2 linked regions of the Azoarcus sp. CIB genome follow. The protein of the gene in region 1 binds, or shares a complex with, the protein of each later gene. Links are inferred from orthologs where the notes say so. Each region holds a gene or a part of one and is shown on either strand. Other genes may lie near its edges.

Region 1 (11,173 bases):
CGTGTCGGCGGCCCAGAACGTCATCAAGTGCGTGCGCCGCTGCGGACTCGAGGTCATGGATCTCATCCTGCAGCCGCTCGCCTCGAGCTATGCGGTGCTGACCGAGGACGAGAAGGAACTGGGCGTGTGCCTCGTTGACATCGGCGGCGGCACGACCGACATCGCGGTCTTCACGCACGGCGCGATCCGCCACACGGCGGTGCTGCCGGTCGCGGGCGACCAGATCACCAACGACATCGCGATGGCACTGCGCACGCCGACCTCCGAAGCCGAGGAGATCAAGATCCGCCACGGCGTCGCGATGCACACGCTGGCCGATCCCGAGGAAATGATCGAGGTACCCGGCGTCGGCGACCGCCCGCCGCGTCCGCTGTCGCGCCAGCGTCTCGCCGACGTCATCGAGCCGCGCGTGTCCGAACTGTTCGAACTCGTGCAGGCCGAGCTGCGTCGCAGCGGCTACGAAGAGCTGCTCTCCTCGGGCATCGTGCTCGCCGGTGGCTCGTCCGTGATGCTCGGCATGGTCGAACTCGGCGAGGAAGTGTTCCACATGCCGGTGCGCGTGGGCGCACCGCAGTATTCGGGAGGCCTTGCGGATGTCGTGTGCCATCCGCGCTATGCCACAGCCATGGGCCTGGTCATGGAAGGCCATGCCCAGCGCCGCCGCGGCATGCTCGCGCGCGACACCCGGAGCGTGAAGCAGGTGTTCGGCCGCATGAAGGCGTGGTTCGAGAAGAATTTTTGACGGAACGGCGTGGAATTTTTCAGCCAAATTGAATGAGTTGTTGATCAGGTCCCCTTATTTAGTTGTAAACTTTTGATTTATTACTAGATGTAGACTCGGCGGCGGCTCGGTGCGTATCGGGGTTGTTTTTCAGGAGGCGAGGCAAATGTTTGAAATCGTTGAGAAGGAGCAGACCGGCACGATCATCAAGGTGATCGGTGTCGGCGGCGCCGGCGGCAATGCCGTCGATCACATGATCCGGGAAGGGGTGCAGGGCGTCGAATTCATCGTCGCCAACACCGATGCGCAGGCGCTCCATCGCTGCCTCGCCCCGAACAAGATCCAGCTGGGCAACTCGGGCCTGGGCGCCGGCTCGAAGCCCGAAGCCGGCCGTGCCGCGGCGCAGGATTCGCGCGAAGCGATCGCTGCGGCGCTCGACGGCGCCCACATGTGCTTCATCACCGGCGGCATGGGCGGCGGCACCGGCACCGGCGCGGCGCCGGTCGTGGCCGAGATCGCCAAGGAGATGGGCATCCTGACCGTCGCGGTCGTGACCAAGCCCTTCGACTTCGAGAACCGCCTGCGCGTCGCGGAAAGCGGCGTCGAGGAGCTGACCCGCTACGTCGACTCGCTGATCATCGTCCTCAACGACAAGCTGCTCGAAGTGTACGGCGACGACGCCGGCTTCGAGGACTGCTTCCGCTCCGCCGACAACGTGCTGCGCAGCGCCGTTGGCGGCATCGCCGAGATCATCAATGTGCCGGGCCTGGTGAACGTCGACTTCCAGGACGTGCGCACCGCAATGGGCGAGATGGGCCGCGCGATGATGGGTTCGGCCGAAGCCTCCGGCATGGACCGCGCACGCATCGCCGCCGAGCAGGCCGCCGTGAGCCCGCTGCTCGAGGGTACCGAACTGTCCGGCGCACGCTGCGTGCTGATCAACATCACGGCCAGCCGCTCGCTGAAGATGTCCGAAGTGCGTGACGCCGTGAAGACCGTCCAGGCCTTCGCCGCGCCCGAAGCCTTCGTCAAGTACGGTACGGTGTTCGACGAATCGATGGAAGACTGCGTCCGCGTCACCGTCGTCGCGACCGGCCTCGGCGTGCCGCGCGCTGCGCGCCAGCCGGTGATGCAAGTAGTGCAGGGCACCGGAACGTACGGCCCTTCGGTCGGCGGCATCGACCTGACCAACCTGGACGTTCCGGCGGTCATTCGCACCAACCGTCGCACGACGGTCGAGGCGATGAGCGCCAACGGCATGGGCACGTACGACATCCCGGCCTTCCTGCGCAAGCAGGCCGACTGAGCACCGTCGGCTCCGCCCATTACGGGCGCATGCTGTGGACCGTCGCCTCCGGTCCGCAGCATGCGCCCGTTTCCGTTCCGGCCGGCGCTGCAGGGGCTTGATGGCGGTTCGCAGCAACGCTGTGTTGCATGCTGCGTTGCAGCGAAACTTGCCGTGTGATGCCGCGTGTGCGTGCTAAACTGCTGTCGTGTAACGGGAATTTAACAATGATCAGGCAGCGCACCCTCAAATCGCTCATCAAGGCCACCGGCGTCGGTCTGCACGGCGGACGCAAGGTCCAGCTGGTGCTGCGTCCGGCTGCGCCCGATACGGGCATCGTCTTTCACCGCGTCGATCTCGATCCGGTCGTGGACTTCCCGGCCGACCCCTATTCCGTGTGCGACACGCGCATGTGCTCGGGCCTCGAGCGCGACGGCGCCAAGGTCGGCACCGTCGAGCACCTGATGTCGGCCCTTGCCGGTCTCGGCATCGACAATGTGCACGTTGACGTCGATGCACCGGAAATTCCCATTCTCGATGGCAGTGCGGGTCCCTTCGTGTTCCTGCTGCAATCGGCGGGTATCGAGGAACAGCAGGCACCCAAGCGCTTCCTGCGCGTGAAGAAGGCCGTCGAGTACCGCGAGGACGACAAATGGGTGCGCCTCGAACCTTATGACGGCTTCAGGCTGGATTTCTCCATCGTGTTCAACCACCCGGCGATCGACAAGACCTCGACGCAGGTGAGCATCGATTTCGCCGAACACTCCTACGTTCGCGACGTCGCCCGTGCGCGCACCTTCGGCTTCATGCAGGACGTCGAGTTCATGCGCTCCAACGGTTTGGCGCTGGGCGGCAGCCTGGACAACGCGATCGTGATGGACGAATACCGCGTGCTCAATACGGAAGGCCTGCGCTACGTGGACGAGTTCGTCAAGCACAAGGTCCTGGATGCGATCGGCGACCTCTACCTGTGCGGCCATCCGCTTCTCGCCCGCTATTCCGCGCACAAGGCCGGCCATGCGCTGAACAACCAGGTGCTGCGCGTGCTGCTGGAAGACAGTAGCGCCTGGGAGATCGTGACGTTCGAGCAGGACGCCGCGACCCCGGCGGCGGTCAGCCACCAGTTCGAACTCTCCCTCGCCTGAGCGCCCGGCGATGCTGGTGGTCCGCCTGTTCGCCATCCTTGCGGTGATCGGCATCGGCGCATCGCTCGTCGCGTGGATGCTCACCGGCAATCCGAAGTACCGCCTGTGGGCGTGGAACTGCTTTCGCTCCGGGATCGTCGTCCTGTTCGTGTTCCTCGCGCTGTTCGCGCTCGAGCGCGTGTTCGTGCCGTTCATGTAGCCTTTGTCGACTGCGAGATACGGCTTCGGCCGAGTCCGTCGAAGAGCTCTCGCTGACTTTCGGTACGCCCGACGCGAACGGGGGACTCTTCGATCGTCCGACCGATAATCAGTCGCGACGACTGCGCCGGACCAGGCGTTCCAGCGATTCGCGCAGCGGCGAATCCGCCGGCAGCGTGGCAGAGAAATCCTCGATACTGCGGCTGCCGCCTTCCGAGATCGTGCGCTGCGGCGGAGGGCGTCGTTCCTCGCGCGTCTCGAGCACCTTCACCTTCACCTGCACGGCCTTGATCTGCAGGCCCGCGGCGGCAAGCTCCTGGGCCAGCGACGGTGCAATCTGCTTCAGGCGTGCGGCGGCGGCGCCGCCGTTGGCGAGCAGCACCAGCGTGTCGCCCTTCAGGTTGGCGACCGAACAGGCCGACGCGAGCGCGGGCGGAAGGTGCTGCTGGAGCAGGTTCTGCAGGCGCATCAGGCGCGCTGCGTGGTCCTTCAGGCGTGCGAGAGCGTCGCCGGTGCCCAGGAAGCGCTGGATGAGCTGGGTCATGAGGGGGCCGAAGTCGGATTGCTCCCAGATGGTAGGTCGGGGAGTCCGCTACCGCAAGCGCAGACCTTCCTGGCCGCGCCCCGTTCCCGCCGCCGCATCCGCTGCGGGGCCTTGCGGTCGGCATGCTAAACTTCCCGCTTTGCCGAATCGGTCCCACCAGATACCCACATGATTTCCGGCCTGCTCAAGAAAATTTTCGGTAGTCGCAACGACCGCCTCATCCGCCAGTATTCCCAGACGGTACGCACCATCAATGCCCTGGAGCCGACGATTTCGGCCCTGACGGACGAGGCCCTGCGGGCCAAAACGGACGAATTCAGGCAGCGCGTCGCCAATGGCGAAGACCTCGACAGCCTGCTGCCGGAAGCCTTTGCGGTCGTGCGCGAAGCGGCCAAGCGTGTCCACGGCATGCGCCATTTCGACGTGCAGCTGATCGGTGGCATGGTGCAGCACAACGGCAAGATCTCCGAAATGCGCACCGGCGAAGGCAAGACCCTCGTCGCGACGCTGCCGGCCTACCTCAACGCGCTCGCCGGCAAGGGGGTGCATGTCGTCACCGTCAACGACTACCTCGCGAGCCGCGACGCCGACTGGATGGGGCGCATCTACGGCTTTCTCGGGCTGACGACGGGCTGCAACCTGTCGCGCATGGGGCACGAGGAAAAGCAGGCTGCCTACGCCGCCGACATCACCTATGGCACGAACAACGAGTTCGGCTTCGACTACCTGCGCGACAACATGGTGTATTCCACCAGCGAGCGCGTGCAGCGCAGCCTCAACTTCGCGATCGTCGACGAGGTCGATTCGATCCTGATCGACGAGGCGCGTACGCCGCTGATCATCTCCGGCCAGGCCGAGGACCACACCGAGCTGTACCTCAAGCTCAATCAGGTCGCCCCGGCGCTCACGCAGCAGGAAGGCGAGGGCGAGGAGGTCACCAAGCCCGGCGACTACACGCTGGACCTCAAGGCGCGCCAAGTGCTCCTCACCGAGCAGGGGCACGAGAACGCCGAGCAGATCCTCACCCGCATGGGCCTGCTGGCCGAGGGAACGAGCCTGTACGACCCGGGCAACATCCTGCTGGTGCACCATCTTTACGCGGCCCTGCGCGCGTACGCGCTGTACTTCAAGGACCAGCACTACGTCGTGCAGAACAACGAGGTGGTGATCGTCGATGAATTCACCGGCCGCCTGATGGCCGGCCGCCGCTGGTCCGAGGGCTTGCACCAGGCCGTCGAGGCCAAGGAAGGCGTGCGCATCCAGGCCGAGAACCAGACGCTCGCATCGATCACCTTCCAGAACTACTTCCGCATGTACGGCAAACTTGCCGGCATGACCGGCACGGCCGACACCGAGGCCTACGAGTTCCATCAGATCTACGGTCTCGAAACGGTTGTGGTCCCGACCAACCGGCCGATGCAGCGCCGCGACGACAACGACAAGGTTTTCCGCACCGCGAAGGAGAAGTGGGATGCGGTGATCAGCGACATCCGCGAATGCGTCGGTCGCGGCCAGCCGGTGCTGGTCGGCACGACTTCGATCGAGATCAACGAATTCCTGTCCGCGCTGCTGCAGCGCGAGAAGCTGCCCCATCAGTTGCTCAACGCCAAGCAGCACGAACACGAAGCCGAGATCGTCGCGCAGGCGGGGCGCCCGGGCGTCATCACGATCGCGACGAACATGGCCGGTCGCGGCACCGACATCGTGCTCGGCGGCAGCATCGAGCGCGAGATCGCGGCGATCCGCGACGACGAAGCGCTGACCCAGGAGCAGAAGGACGCACGCATCGCCGGAATGCGCGAGGAGTGGCTGAAAGTCCACGAGCAGGTGCTCGCGGCGGGCGGCCTGCACATCGTCGGCACCGAACGCCACGAGTCGCGCCGCATCGACAACCAGCTGCGCGGCCGTGCCGGCCGCCAGGGCGATCCGGGCAGCTCGCGCTTTTACCTCTCGCTCGAAGATCCGCTGATGAAGATCTTCGCCGGCGAGCGCCTGAACGCGATCATGGTGCGCCTGAAAATGCCCGAGGGCGAGGCGATCGAGCACGCGATGGTCACCCGCTCGCTTGAGTCCGCGCAACGCAAGGTCGAGCAGCGCAACTTCGACATCCGCAAGCAGCTGCTCGAGTATGACGACGTCGCTAACGACCAGCGCAAGGTGATCTACCAGCAGCGCAACGAACTGCTCGAAAGCGAGGAGATCTCCGACACGATCCATGCGATGCGCCAGGGAGTGCTGCACGACGCCTTCCGCCTCTACGTGCCGGTCGACAGCGTCGAGGAGCAGTGGGACATCCCCGCACTGGAGCAGGCCCTCGCGGCGGAATTCCAGCTCCGCCTTCCGGTCAGCGAGTGGCTGAAGGTCGAGTCGAATGTGGACGACGAGACCATTCTCAAGCGCATCCTTGCCGCCGCCGACGAGGCCTATGCAGCGAAGATCGCTCAGGTCGACGCGGGGGCGTGGCACAAGTTCGAGCGCGACGTGATGCTGCAGAGCCTCGACACGCACTGGCGCGAGCACCTGGCAGCGCTGGACCATCTGCGGCAGGGCATCCACCTGCGCGGCTACGCCCAGAAGAACCCGAAGCAGGAATACAAGCGCGAGGCCTTCGAGCTTTTCGAAGCGCTGCTCGAGTCCGTGCGCAGTGAAGTGTCCAAGCTGCTGATGACCGTCCAGGTCCGCACAGAGTCGCAGCTGGAGGAGGCCGAGCGTCCGCCCGAGCTGGACAACGTGCAGTATCACCACGCGGACTACGACGAGGCGCTCGGCTCCGCGTCGCAGGAGCAGGAAGGCGGCGTTGCCGTTGCGCAGGCCCCCAAGGTCGGGCGCAACGACCCCTGCCCCTGCGGTTCGGGGAAGAAGTACAAGCACTGCCACGGCAAGCTGAGCTGAGGCACGATGGGCGGCACGACGCTTCCCCGCCGCGTCCCTGAACGGCCCAGCGCGAGCCGTTTTTGGCTTCACGCGCAGCCTTTCCGTACATGACGGGCCCGGCCGATCCCAAGGGCAGGCGCCCCGGCGCGCCCGCACTGTTTCCGGAACTGCAACTCGGCGTTCCGGTGGATGCCGCCGGGCAAGCGGAGCGCGAGCCGCGCGGCCTCGGTGAGTGGGTTGCCTTCATTCGCGACCAGGAGATGCCTGCGCTCGGCGCGACGGTGGCGCTGATCCATTCCGTCACGGAGGACGAAAAATCCCCGACCGGCAAGCTCGCCCAGGCCATCCTGCAGGACGCGGCAATGACCGCGAAGGTGCTCAAGCTCGCCAACAGCGTCCTGTATAACCCATCGCGCCAGGTCGTGAGCACGATCAGCCGCGCCATCGTGGTGCTCGGCTTCAACGCCGTCGCGGAGATCGCGGTGGCGATCCGCGTGATCGATGCCCTGCTGGCCGGCGGTGTCCGGCAGCGTGTCGTGAACGAGATGGCGCGTGTGTTCCATGCGGCGGTGCAGGCGCGCGCACTGGCCGCGCTGCGACGCGACGGACGCAGCGAAGAGGTCTTCATTGCCGCGCTGCTGTCCCGCGTGGGCGAGATGGCGTTCTGGTGCTTCGGCGGCAAGCTCGCGCAGCGGCTGGACGAGGCCCTTGCCGCAGGCCAGTCCGACGACGAGGCGCAGATGAGCGTGCTCGGCTTTCGCCTGCGCCAGCTCTCGCAGGGGCTGGCGCGCGAGTGGAAGCTCGGGCCGCTGCTTCAGTCCGTGCTCGATGGCACCAGTCGCGGCGGGGTGCCGGAGCAGGCCATCCACTTCGCCCACCGCTTCGCGGTCGAGGTTGAAAACGGCTGGGACAGCCCGGGCCTGGAAAAGGTTGTTCGCGGCTTGGCGACCTTTGCCGGACTTTCGTCCGAGGCGATGCGCGAGGAGCTTGCAGCCAACAGCGTCGAGGCAGCGCGCATTGCCAGATATTTCGGTGCCGCCGAAGCCGGGGAGTTGATTCCGCGGCCGACTCCTGCCGCGGGGGCGCCGGAGCCCGATGAGACCGATGCGGCGGAAACCCTCGCGATGGAGCCCGATCCGCATCTCCAGTTGAGGATCCTGCGCGAGATTTCTGGCCGCATCGCGGCGGGTGCGAACCTCAACGAAATCCTGCAACTCGTGCTCGAAGGTATCTATCGCGGCGTCGGCTTCGACCGCGTGCTGTTCGCGCTGTTGTCGCAGAACCGGCTGCAGCTCATCGGCAAGACTTCGCTCGGTGGCGGCGCCGAGGCCTTGCGGCAGGCGTTCATTTTTTCCCTCGACGGCACGGCCGGGGATCTGTTCAACGAATTCTTCCGCAACCCGCGGGCGATGCGTTTCGGTCCCGGCCAGACGCCGCCGGGGATCCGGCTCGATCGCCTGCAGCAGGTGACCGATGCCGGCTACGCCTGCATTGCACCCATCCTCGCCCAGGGGCGCCCGATCGGTCTTTTCTACGGTGACCGGTCCCATGCCGCGGCGGCTGTCGATGACGAACGATTCGAAGCCTTCCAGCTGTTCGCCCAGCAAGTCTCGCTCGCCGTCGCGGCAGCCTCGTCCTCGCGCCAGAACGGCTGATGCGTGGCTTTGCAGCGATGTCCTTGCCGGCATCCAATGAAACCGTGGCGGCACCTGCCGCCCTTTGTCCGATGGAGACCCGTCATGCCCGTTAACCTCTCGACCCCGGTTGCCTCGGAGCTGTGTCCGGTTGCAGGCGTTCGCCTCGGGGTTGCCGAAGCCGCGATCCGCAAGCAGAACCGTCGCGACCTGACCCTCATCGAAGTGGCGCCCGGCAGCCGCGTGGCGGGGGTGTTCACGCTCAACCGTTTCTGTGCTGCCCCGGTGCAGGTGTGCAAAGATCACCTTCCCGGCGGCAACGTCCGCGCGCTCGTGATCAATACCGGCGTCGCCAACGCCGGGACGGGCGAGGAAGGGCTGGCGAACGCCAACGCTACCTGTGCGGTCGTGGCCAGCCTGCTGGGCATCGCGGCCGAGCAGGTTCTGCCGTTTTCGACCGGCGTGATTCTCGAGCCTCTGCCCGTCGATCGCCTGGTGGCCGGACTTCCCGCTGCGCAGGCCAATCTGCGTGCCGATGGCTGGTTCGATGCGGCGCACGCGATCATGACGACTGATACCGTGGCCAAGGCCGTGTCGCGCCAGGTGACGATCGCGGGACGCACGGTCACGCTGACCGGCATCAGCAAGGGCGCGGGCATGATCAAGCCCAACATGGCGACGATGCTCGGCTTCCTCGCCTGCGATGCGGCAATCTCGCAGTCCCTGCTGGACACGCTCGCCCGCGAAGCGGCCGACCTGTCGTTCAACAGCATCACCGTCGACGGCGACACCTCGACCAACGACTCCTTCATCATCATCGCGACCGGCAAGGCCGGCAACACCGAGATCAACGATCCGCTGGGCGAGGACTTCCGCGCGCTGCGCGAAGCGCTCATCGACGTTTCGATCAGGCTCGCCCAGGCGATCGTGCGCGACGGCGAAGGTGCGACCAAGTTCATGACGATCGCGGTCGAGGGCGGCAGGGACCGAGCGGAGTGCCGCAAGGTGGCCTATGCGATCGGCCATTCGCCGCTGGTCAAGACCGCCTTCTTCGCCTCGGACCCCAACCTCGGGCGCATCCTCGCGGCGATCGGCTACGCGGGTATCGACGATCTCGACGTGAGCGGGCTGCGGGTGTGGCTGGGGGGCGCGCACGAAGAGGTGCTCGTCGCCGAGAACGGTGGCCGTGCGGCAACGTATCGCGAGGACGCCGGTGCGCGCGTGATGAAAGAATCCGAGATCACCGTGCGTGTCGATCTCGGTCGCGGCCTCGAGCGCGCCACGGTGTGGACCTGCGATTTTTCGTACGATTACGTGAAGATCAACGCCGACTATCGCAGTTGATGTTCCGGCGCAAATCGCGCACTGGCTGCATTGCTATGCTGTACGTATAATCCGGGAAGCAGATCGACCTGGATCAAGATGGCAGACAAGCAGCAGTCAATGCGCGAATCGCGGAGTCAGGACGACCTCTCGCCCCTGTTCGACATCATGCTCGAAGGGGTCGTCGTGCGCGACGGTGCAGGCCGCATCACGGCCTGCAACCGCACGGCACAGCAGATCTACGGCCTTTCCGCGGCCGAACTCGAAGGTCACACGGCTGAAAGCCTGCCGGTCGGCTTTCTCCATGAGGACGGTTCTCCCTGTCCGCCCGATCAGCACCCGGCGATGGTCACGCTGCGTACCGGCCTGCCGCAGCGCGGCGTGGTGATGGGTATCGCCCATCCGGGGCAGGATCCGGTGTGGATCCAGGTCAACAGCCAGCCGATTGCCGGTGCCGCGGGCCGGATCGCGTCGGTGATCACCAGCTTCGCCGACATCACGCCGATCAAGCGAGCGGAAGACGCCCTGCGGGCGAGCGAGGCGCGCAACCGGACGCTTGCCGAAGCGATCGCTCAGTCCGGCTGTTCGGTCATCATCACGGATGGGGACGGGCGTATCGAATACGTGAATCCCGCCTGCTGCAAGGCGTACGGCTATTCCGAGGACGAGCTGATCGGGGCGCGGCCGAGCATCTTCAAGTCCGGCGAAACGACGCACGAGGAGTACGCAAGCCTGTGGCGGACAATCCTTGCCGGAGAGACCTGGCGCGGCGAGATGTCTAATCGCGGTCGCGACGGCAGGCTGATCCGCGAGGCGGTATCCGTGTCGCCGGTACGGGACGAGAGCGGCGAGGTCCGTCATTTCGTCGCGCTGAAGGAAGACATCACGCAGCTGCGCGAGGACGAGCGCCGGCGCCATGAACTGTTCGAGCGCGTTGCACGGCTCGAGCGCATGGAGCTCGTCGCCACCCTGGCGGGAGGCATCGCGCACGATTTCAACAACGTCCTCGCCGCCATCCTCGGCTACTCTCAGCTCGCGGCCACGCAGCTCAAACAGGACGGCGGGCAGCCGCGCGTGCTGAAGTACATCGAGGAGATCCGCTCGGCCGGCCAGCGTGCGCGGGAACTGATCCAGCAGCTGCTGAGTTTCCGCCGCGGCGGCGCGGTGCAGCCGGGCAGCGCCGAGCTCGCACTGATCGGTCGCGAGGCCGTCGGTCTGCTGCGCGCGACCCTGCCCGACACCCTCGCGGTGGTTGCCGACATCGATCCCGATCTGCCGCGGCTGTCCGTCGATCCGGCGCATGTCCATCAGATCATGATGAATCTGCTGATCAATGCGCGCGATGCGATCGCCGGCATCGGTACCATTCGCCTGACGGCTCGCCGCGTGTCCTTCGACAGCATGCAGCGCTGCGACTCCTGTGGTCACGAGTTCCGCGGCGACTATGTG
Region 2 (8,258 bases), 260 kb from region 1 along the record:
GCAAGCACGACTTACGGCATCATCGGCATCAAGGTTTGGGTCTATAAGGGCGAGATGCTCGGTCGTAATGAGCGTCCGGCAGTCGTCGAAAACGAGAACGAGGCTCGTCGGGGCCGACGCGGCGCGCCGCGCGGTGCCGAGGGTGAAGGTCGCCCCGGTCGCCGTCCCGCACGCCGTGGCGGTGCTGAAGGGCAGGCCAAGCAGCCGCAAGAAAGCAGGGGTGAATGATGCTTCAGCCGACGAGAAGGAAATATCGAAAGGAGCAGAAGGGCCGTAACACCGGAGTGGCAACGCGCGGTGCGAAAGTTAGCTTCGGCGAATTCGGCCTCAAGGCAATTGGGCGCGGTCGCCTGACGGCCCGCCAGATTGAGTCTGCCCGTCGTGCGATGACTCGGCATATCAAGCGCGGCGGCCGGATCTGGATCCGGATCTTCCCGGACAAGCCGATCTCGAAGAAGCCTGCAGAAGTCCGTATGGGTAACGGCAAGGGTAACCCCGAGTACTGGGTTGCCGAGATTCAGCCGGGCAAGGTCCTGTACGAGATGGATGGTGTCGATGAGGCGCTGGCGCGTGAAGCGTTCCGCCTCGCAGCCGCGAAGCTGCCGCTCGAGACCGTGTTTGTTCACCGTCAACTGGGGTAATCATGAAAGCGAGTGAACTCCGCGCGAAAAGCGCCGGTGAATTGAATCAGGAATTGCTCGAGTTGCTGAAGGCGCAGTTCTCGCTGCGTATGCAGCTTGCGACGCAGCAGCTCGGCAACACAAGCCAACTCGGAAAGGTTCGCCACGACATCGCGCGTGTGCGTACCGTTCTGCGTGAAAAGGCAGGGCAGAAATGAGCGAACAAATCGAAAAGGTGCGTCGCGCCCTCGTCGGCCGTGTAGTCAGCGACAAGATGCAGAACACGGTTACCGTGTTGGTTGAGCGTCGCGTCAAGCACGAACTGTACGGAAAAGTGATTACGCGTTCGGCGAAGTATCATGCGCACGTCGAGGGCGGCATCGCTGCCGCCGGCGATTTGGTTGAGATCGAGGAGTGCCGTCCGATTTCCAAGACCAAGTCCTGGCGCGTCGCGAAGGTACTCGAGAAGGTAAGCGTAATCTAAGCAGAGTACGGGCTACTGCTGTGGACAGCTTGGCAGGTGACTGCCAAGCTGTTATAATTTTCTTTCTTTGCTTTTCGCTCTTCGGGGCTCCCTACCCGTACGGGTTCCAAGACTGACCGCTGTAGCGGGGCAAGTTGGAGATAAATTCATGATTCAAATGCAGTCCATTCTGGATGTCGCCGACAATACTGGCGCGCGTTCGGTGATGTGCATCAAGGTCCTTGGTGGTTCGAAGCGTCGCTATGCTGGCATCGGCGACATCATCAAGGTGACCGTGAAGGATGCAGCACCGAGGGGTCGCGTCAAGAAGGGCGATATCTACAGTGCCGTGGTGGTGCGTACCGCGAAGGGCGTGCGTCGTCCGGACGGTTCGTTGGTAAGGTTCGATGGCAATGCGGCCGTCCTGCTGAATAATAAGCTCGAGCCGATCGGCACGCGTATCTTCGGGCCGGTGACGCGCGAGCTGCGTACCGAGCGGTTCATGAAGATCGTCTCGCTGGCGCCTGAAGTGCTCTAAGGAGTTATCGAGATGAACAAGATCCGCAAGGGTGATGAGGTTGTTGTCCTGACGGGCAAGGACCGTGGTCGTCGCGGTGTCGTGCTGCGTCGTGTCGACGAGGATCATCTGGTGGTTGAGGGTGTGAATCGTGCGAAGAAGCATGTGCGTCCGAATCCGCTCAAGGGGGAAGTGGGTGGCATCGTTGAGAAGGAGATGCCGCTGCACGTTTCGAACGTTGCGCTGTTCAACTCCGCCACTCAGAAGGGTGATCGCGTGGGTATTCGTGTGCTTGAGGATGGTCGCAAGGTGCGCTTCTTCAAGTCGAATGGCGAACTGGTGAACGCGTAAGGAGTGGTGATGGCGCGCTTGCAGCAGTACTACAAGGAAACGATTGCTCTCGATCTGCTGAAGCAGTTCGGGTACAAGTCCGTGATGGAAGTGCCTCGTGTTACGAAGATCACGCTGAACATGGGTGTCGGCGAGGCGGTTGGTGACAAGAAGATTCTCGATCATGCTGTTGGCGACATGCAGAAGATCGCGGGTCAGAAGCCGGTGGTGACCAAGGCGCGCAAGTCGATCGCGGGTTTCAAGATTCGTGACGGTTATCCGATCGGCTGCATGGTGACCTTGCGTGGCGAGAAGATGTTCGAATTCCTCGATCGTCTGGTGACGATCGCCATGCCGCGCATTCGCGATTTTCGCGGTATCGCCGGCAAGGGCTTCGACGGTCGCGGCAACTACAACCTGGGCGTCAAAGAGCAGATCATTTTTCCCGAGATCGAGTACGACAAGATCGATGCTCTGCGGGGTATGAATATCAGCATCACGACGACGGCCAAGACCGATCAGGAAGCTCGCGCTCTGCTCGCGGCGTTCAAGTTCCCGTTCAAGAATTGAGGGTGTTATGGCAAAACTGGCTCTGATCAATCGAGAAGAGAAGCGTCGCAAGCTGGTGGCGAAATTCGCCGCGAAGCGTGCCGCGCTGATCGCTCAGATCAACGATTTCAAGTTGCCTGAAGAAGAGCGCATGGCTGCTCGTCTGAAGCTGCAGCAGCTTCCCCGCAACGCAAGCCCCGTTCGCGAGCGCAATCGCTGCGCCCTGACGGGTCGTCCGCGCGGCGTGTTCCGCAAATTCGGGCTGTGCCGCAACAAGCTGCGCGATCTCGCGTTCCGCGGCGAAGTTCCGGGTATGACCAAGGCGAGCTGGTAAGGAGATTATCGAATGAGTATGTCCGATCCGATCGCCGATATGCTGACCCGCATCCGCAATGGTCAGCAGGCTCAAAAGCAGAGCGTGTCAATGCCCAGCTCGAAGCTGAAGGTTGCGATTGCCAAGGTCCTGCAGGATGAAGGTTACATCGACGGCTATGCAGTGCGTGATGCCGAGGGCAAGGCCCAGCTCGACGTGGAGTTGAAGTACTACGCCGGTCGTCCTGTCATCGAGCGCATCGAGCGTGTCAGCCGTCCCGGTCTGCGTGTCTACAAGGGCAGTGACGATCTGCCGCGTGTCATGAACGGTCTTGGTGTTGCGATCGTGTCGACGCCGCGTGGCGTCATGACCGACCGTGCGGCACGTGCCGGGCGCGTGGGCGGCGAAGTCATCTGTTACGTCGCTTAAGGGGGTCTCATGTCTCGTGTAGCTAAGAATCCGGTGGCAATCCCCCAGGGCGTCGATGTGAACGTCGCGGCTGGCGAGGTTTCCGTCAAGGGGCCGCTGGGTACCGCCAAGCAGTACATCGGCAACGCTGTCTCGGTGCAGCGCGAAGGCGATGCGCTCGTGTTCGCCGCCGTTGCCGGTGCTGCGAATGGCCGTGCGATGTCGGGTACCGTGCGCGCGCTGGTGAATAACATGGTCACCGGCGTGACGAAGGGTTTCGAGCGCAAGCTGAACCTCGTGGGCGTCGGTTATCGTGCGCAGGCGCAGGGCGACAAGCTGAATCTGACGCTCGGTTTTTCGCATCCTGTCGTGCACCAGATGCCGGCCGGTGTGAAGGTGGAAACCCCGACGCAGACGGAAATCGTCATCAAGGGCATCGACAAGCAGCAAGTCGGGCAGGTCGCTGCCGAAGTGCGTGCATACCGCGCTCCTGAGCCTTACAAGGGCAAGGGCGTCCGCTACGCGGACGAGGTGGTCGTGCTCAAGGAAACCAAGAAGAAGTAAGGGCGGTTCGATATGAACAAGAAAGTGGTTCGTCTGCGTCGTGCTCGTAAAACCCGAGCCAAAATCGCGGAACTGAAGGCGGTTCGTCTGACTGTGTTCCGTTCCAATTCCCATATCTACGCCCAGATCATCGATGGTTCCGGTGCGCGTGTGCTCGCGGCTGCCTCAACGGTCGAGGCGGACGTGCGTTCGCAACTGTCGCACGGCGGCAATAAGGCTGCTGCCGTGATCGTCGGCAAGCTGATCGCCGAGCGTGCGAAGGCCGCGGGTATCGAGTCCGTCGCGTTCGATCGCGCCGGCTTCCAGTATCACGGTCGCGTCCAGGCGCTGGCCGAGGCCGCCCGCGAAGGCGGTCTCAAGTTCTAAGCGAGGAATCGTATGGCTAAGCAACAAAGCAAGCGTCCGCAGGCTTCCGAGGAGCGTGACGACGGCCTGCGCGAGAAGATGGTCGCCATCAACCGCGTGACCAAGGTCGTGAAGGGCGGTCGTATCCTCGGTTTTGCGGCGCTGACGGTGGTTGGCGATGGCGATGGCGGCATCGGCATGGGTAAAGGCAAGTCCCGCGAAGTGCCCGTCGCCGTGCAGAAGGCTATGGACGAGGCGCGCCGCAAGATGGTCAAGGTCTCGCTGAAGAGCGGTACGCTGCAGCATTCGGTGGTCGGCAAGCATGGCGCTGCGTCGGTCCTGATGCAGCCGGCACCCAGCGGTACCGGAATCATTGCCGGCGGCCCGATGCGCGCGGTTTTCGAAGTCATGGGTGTGACCGACGTGACCTGCAAGTGCCTCGGTTCGTCGAATCCGTACAACGTCGTGCGTGCAACGCTGAACGGTCTCCTGGCGGTCAACACGCCGGCGGAGATCGCCGCGAAGCGTGGCAAGAGCGTCGAAGAAATTCTGGGGTAAGCCATGGCCGAGAAAACGATCAAGGTTACGCTGGTCAAGAGCGTGATCGGTACCAAGCAGTCGCACCGTGCTACGGTGCGCGGGCTCGGCTTGCGTCGCCTGAACCATACCGTCGAACTTCAGGACACGCCTGAAGTTCGCGGCATGGTGAATAAGGTGTCCTACCTGCTGAAGTGTGAGGGTTGAGATGCGTCTGAATACGATTAAACCCGCAGCCGGTTCGAAGTCAGCCGCCAGGCGCGTCGGACGCGGCATCGGCAGTGGCCTGGGTAAAACCTGCGGCCGCGGTCACAAGGGGCAAAAGTCACGTGCCGGCGGATTCCACAAGGTCGGTTTCGAAGGCGGTCAGATGCCGCTTCAGCGCCGTCTGCCGAAGCGTGGCTTCGTCTCGCTGACCGGATCGCGCAACGCCGAAGTTCGTCTCTCGGAACTGGATAAGCTGCCGGTTGATGAGGTCGATCTACTCGTGCTGAAGCAGGCCGGCGTGATAGCTGCTGATGCGCTTTCGGCGAAGGTGGTTCTGTCCGGCAGCATCGGCCGTAAGGTCACGTTGCGCGGCGTCGGTGCTACGAAGGGCGCGCTCGCGGCCATTCAGGCGGCCGGCGGTTCGGTCGTCACCGAGTAAGCGGGAATCCAGCTGTGGCCAATCCCGCTGCCACCTTGGGAACGCCCGGTCGTTTTGGCGATCTGAAGCGCCGACTGTTGTTCCTGGTCGGTGCTCTGATCGTCTATCGGATCGGTGCGCACATCCCTGTGCCCGGAATCGATCCCAGTCGGCTGGCGGAGTTGTTCCAGTCGCAGTCGGGGGGAATTCTCGGCGTCTTCAACCTGTTCTCGGGTGGTGCGCTGTCGCGCTTCACTATCTTTGCGCTCGGGATCATGCCGTACATCTCGGCATCGATCATCATGCAGTTGATGACTGTGGCGGTACCGTCGCTAGAAGCCCTGAAGAAGGAGGGTGAGGCCGGTCGGCGCAAGATCACGCAGTACACGCGTGCCGGCACGCTGATTCTGGCGTTGGCTCAGTCCCTCGGCATCGCAATTGCGCTCGAAGGGCAGGCCGGGCTGGTGCTGGATCCGGGGCTCACCTTCCGTTTCGTGACGGTGGCGACGCTCGTGACGGGCACGATGTTCCTGATGTGGCTCGGTGAGCAGATCACCGAACGCGGGTTGGGCAACGGTATCTCTCTCATCATCTTCGCCGGCATTGCGGCGGGGCTGCCGAGCTCGATCGCCGGTCTGTTCGAGCTCGTGCGCACGGGTGCGATGCATCCCTTCACGGCGCTGCTGATCTGCGTGCTGGTGGCGCTCGTCACGGCGTTCGTGGTGTTCGTCGAGCGCGGCCAGCGCAAGATCTTGGTGAACTACGCAAAGCGCCAGGTCGGTAACAAGATCTACGGCGGCCAGAGTTCGCATCTGCCGCTGAAGCTGAACATGGCCGGCGTAATTCCACCGATTTTCGCGTCGAGCATCATCCTTTTTCCCGCGACGCTGGGTCAGTGGTTCGGTTCGTCGGAGAGCATGATCTGGCTGCGGGATCTTTCGGCGAAGCTCGCGCCCGGGCAGCCGGTCTACGTGATGCTCTACGCAGTGGCGATCGTGTTCTTCTGTTTCTTCTACACCGCGCTCGTGTTCAATGCACGGGAGACCGCGGATAACCTGAAGAAGAGCGGGGCGTTCGTGCCAGGTATTCGGCCGGGCGACCAGACGGCGCGCTACATCGACAAGATCTTGACGCGACTGACGTTGGTGGGGGCGGTGTATATCACGCTGGTATGCCTGCTGCCCGAGTTTCTGATCCTGAAGTGGAATGTTCCGTTCTACTTCGGCGGGACGTCGCTACTGATCATCGTGGTGGTGACGATGGACTTCATGGCGCAGGTTCAGGCTTACGTTATGTCTCATCAGTACGAGAGTCTGCTGAAGAAGGCGAACTTCAAGGGGGCGGGCCTTCCGATCCGGTAAGTTATGGCGAAGGAAGACGTTATCGAGATGCAGGGGGAGGTTGCCGAGAACCTCCCTAACGCAACGTTTCGCGTCCGGCTCGAAAACGGACACATGGTCCTCGGGTATATATCCGGGAAGATGCGTATGCACTACATCCGCATTCTTCCTGGTGACAAGGTCACCGTGCAGTTGACGCCCTATGACCTGACCAAGGCCCGGATCGTCTTCCGGACCAAGTAATCAAGAAACAGGAGCAAGGAAATGAGAGTTCAGGCATCGGTTAAGCGGCTCTGCCGCAATTGCAAGATCGTTCGCCGCAAGGGTGTTGTCCGCGTCATCTGCGCGGATCCGCGGCATAAACAGCGTCAGGGTTGATCTTCGGGCGCTCAGGGATTAACATTTAATGTTTAGCTTTTTGGGGTAATCGAATGGCCCGTATTGCTGGGGTAAACATTCCCAATCACAAGCATGCCGAGATTGCGCTGACCGCCATCTATGGAATTGGCCGTTCGCGTGCTCAGAATATCTGTGATTCCGCCAACGTCGCGCGTTCCGTCAAGGTGAAGGATCTCACCGAGTCGGATATGGAGCGCCTGCGTGACGAGGTCGGCAAGTTTATCGTCGAGGGCGATCTTCGCCGTGAAGTGACGATGAATATCAAGCGCCTGATGGATTTGGGCTGCTATCGTGGTGTCCGTCACCGTCGCGGCCTTCCGCTGCGCGGTCAGAGGACCCGGACTAACGCCCGCACCCGCAAGGGACCGCGCAAGGCGATCGCCGGAAAGAAGTGATAAGGACTGATAATGGCTAAAACTGCTGCGAAAGTTCGCAAGAAGGTCAAAAAGAACGTTGCCGAGGGTATCGCGCACGTTCATGCGAGCTTCAATAACACGATCATTACGATTACCGATCGTCAGGGCAATGCCCTGTCGTGGGCAACGTCGGGCGGTGCGGGCTTCAAGGGTTCGCGCAAGAGCACGCCGTTTGCCGCCCAGGTTGCCGCTGAAGCCGCAGGCAAGGCCGCGCAGGAATGCGGCGTCAAGAACCTGGAAGTGCGCATCAAGGGGCCCGGTCCGGGCCGCGAATCCGCTGTTCGCGCCCTGAACGCGCTGGGTATGAAGATCTCCAGCATTACCGACATCACGCCGATTCCGCACAACGGCTGCCGTCCGCCGAAAAAGCGTCGTATCTGACAAGGAGTTGAAACGTGGCTCGTAATCTGGATCCCAAGTGCCGTCAGTGCCGTCGCGAAGGCGAGAAGCTGTTCCTGAAGGCCGAGAAGTGCTTCACCGACAAGTGCGCGATCGAGCGCCGCTCGTATGCTCCTGGTCAGCATGGCCAGCGTTCCGGACAGCGTCTGTCCGGTTATGGCGTTCAGCTGCGTGAAAAGCAGAAGATCCGCCGTCTGTATGGCGTCCTCGAGGCGCAGTTCCGCAAGGTGTACGCCGAGGCAGACCGCCGTCGCGGTCAGACCGGCGAGAACCTGCTGCAGTTGCTCGAAGGTCGCCTCGATTCCGTGGTTTACCGGATGGGTTTTGGCGGTTCGCGCGCTGAGTCCCGCCAGCTGGTCCGTCACAACGGCATTCTCGTGAATGGCAAGCGCGTCAACATCCCGTCGTACGTCGTACGTCCGGGCGAGACCGT

What was found.
Region 2: the proteins of secA (region 1) and secY are in contact, whole or in part, in a crystal structure (PDB 3DIN), measured with the Thermotoga maritima proteins. The link is inferred for Azoarcus sp. CIB from one-to-one orthologs. Residues at the interface, in WP_004082002.1 of Thermotoga maritima: Glu261, Ala262, Arg263, Lys300, Ala301, Arg302, Thr303, Ile304, Ile305, Leu323, Tyr324, Asp325, Pro326, Val329, Ser330, Tyr333, Ile336, Lys340, Phe345, Val349, Glu363, Phe364, Tyr374, Ser375, Gly376, Gly377, Glu393, Ile395, Thr482, Ser483; in WP_004081795.1 of Thermotoga maritima: Glu108, Gly109, Glu110, Glu111, Ala236, Glu237, Arg238, Arg239, Ile240, Thr241, Ile242, Gln243, Tyr244, Ala245, Arg246, Arg247, Val248, Thr249, Gly250, Arg251, Arg252, Val253, Tyr254, Gly256, Ala257, Ser258, Thr259, Tyr260, Leu261, Pro262.

What each region holds. Positions count from the first base shown.
Region 1 is NZ_CP011072.1:4,218,904-4,230,076, reverse strand. The notes cover bases 3,668-6,985. They hold secA (preprotein translocase subunit SecA), read left to right. Parts: upstream 3,668-4,061; coding sequence 4,062-6,785; downstream 6,786-6,985. Other genes in these bases: AzCIB_RS18875 (HDOD domain-containing protein), read left to right, coding at 6,875-6,985; AzCIB_RS18885 (DciA family protein), read right to left, coding at 3,668-3,893. In the rest of the region: cell division protein FtsA, read left to right, coding at 1-742; cell division protein FtsZ, read left to right, coding at 888-2,027; lpxC (UDP-3-O-acyl-N-acetylglucosamine deacetylase), read left to right, coding at 2,234-3,151; AzCIB_RS18890 (hypothetical protein), read left to right, coding at 3,162-3,350; more of AzCIB_RS18885, read right to left, coding at 3,459-3,667; more of AzCIB_RS18875, read left to right, coding at 6,986-8,422; bifunctional glutamate N-acetyltransferase/amino-acid acetyltransferase ArgJ, read left to right, coding at 8,507-9,745; AzCIB_RS18865 (PAS domain-containing sensor histidine kinase), read left to right, coding at 9,845-11,173. UniProt on the Escherichia coli protein: Required for protein export, interacts with the SecYEG preprotein conducting channel.
Region 2 is NZ_CP011072.1:4,478,315-4,486,572, reverse strand. What follows is about bases 4,512-7,469. They hold secY (preprotein translocase subunit SecY), read left to right. Parts: upstream 4,512-5,306; coding sequence 5,307-6,632; downstream 6,633-7,469. Other genes in these bases: rpsK (30S ribosomal protein S11), read left to right, coding at 7,418-7,469; rpsM (30S ribosomal protein S13), read left to right, coding at 7,043-7,405; rpmJ (50S ribosomal protein L36), read left to right, coding at 6,876-6,989; infA (translation initiation factor IF-1), read left to right, coding at 6,636-6,854; rplO (50S ribosomal protein L15), read left to right, coding at 4,855-5,292. In the rest of the region: rpsC (30S ribosomal protein S3), read left to right, coding at 1-228; rplP (50S ribosomal protein L16), read left to right, coding at 228-641; rpmC (50S ribosomal protein L29), read left to right, coding at 644-838; rpsQ (30S ribosomal protein S17), read left to right, coding at 835-1,104; rplN (50S ribosomal protein L14), read left to right, coding at 1,253-1,621; rplX (50S ribosomal protein L24), read left to right, coding at 1,634-1,951; rplE (50S ribosomal protein L5), read left to right, coding at 1,961-2,500; rpsN (30S ribosomal protein S14), read left to right, coding at 2,508-2,813; rpsH (30S ribosomal protein S8), read left to right, coding at 2,826-3,221; rplF (50S ribosomal protein L6), read left to right, coding at 3,231-3,764; rplR (50S ribosomal protein L18), read left to right, coding at 3,777-4,130; more of rpsE, read left to right, coding at 4,143-4,511; more of rpsK, read left to right, coding at 7,470-7,807; rpsD (30S ribosomal protein S4), read left to right, coding at 7,822-8,258. UniProt on the Escherichia coli protein: The central subunit of the protein translocation channel SecYEG. Consists of two halves formed by TMs 1-5 and 6-10.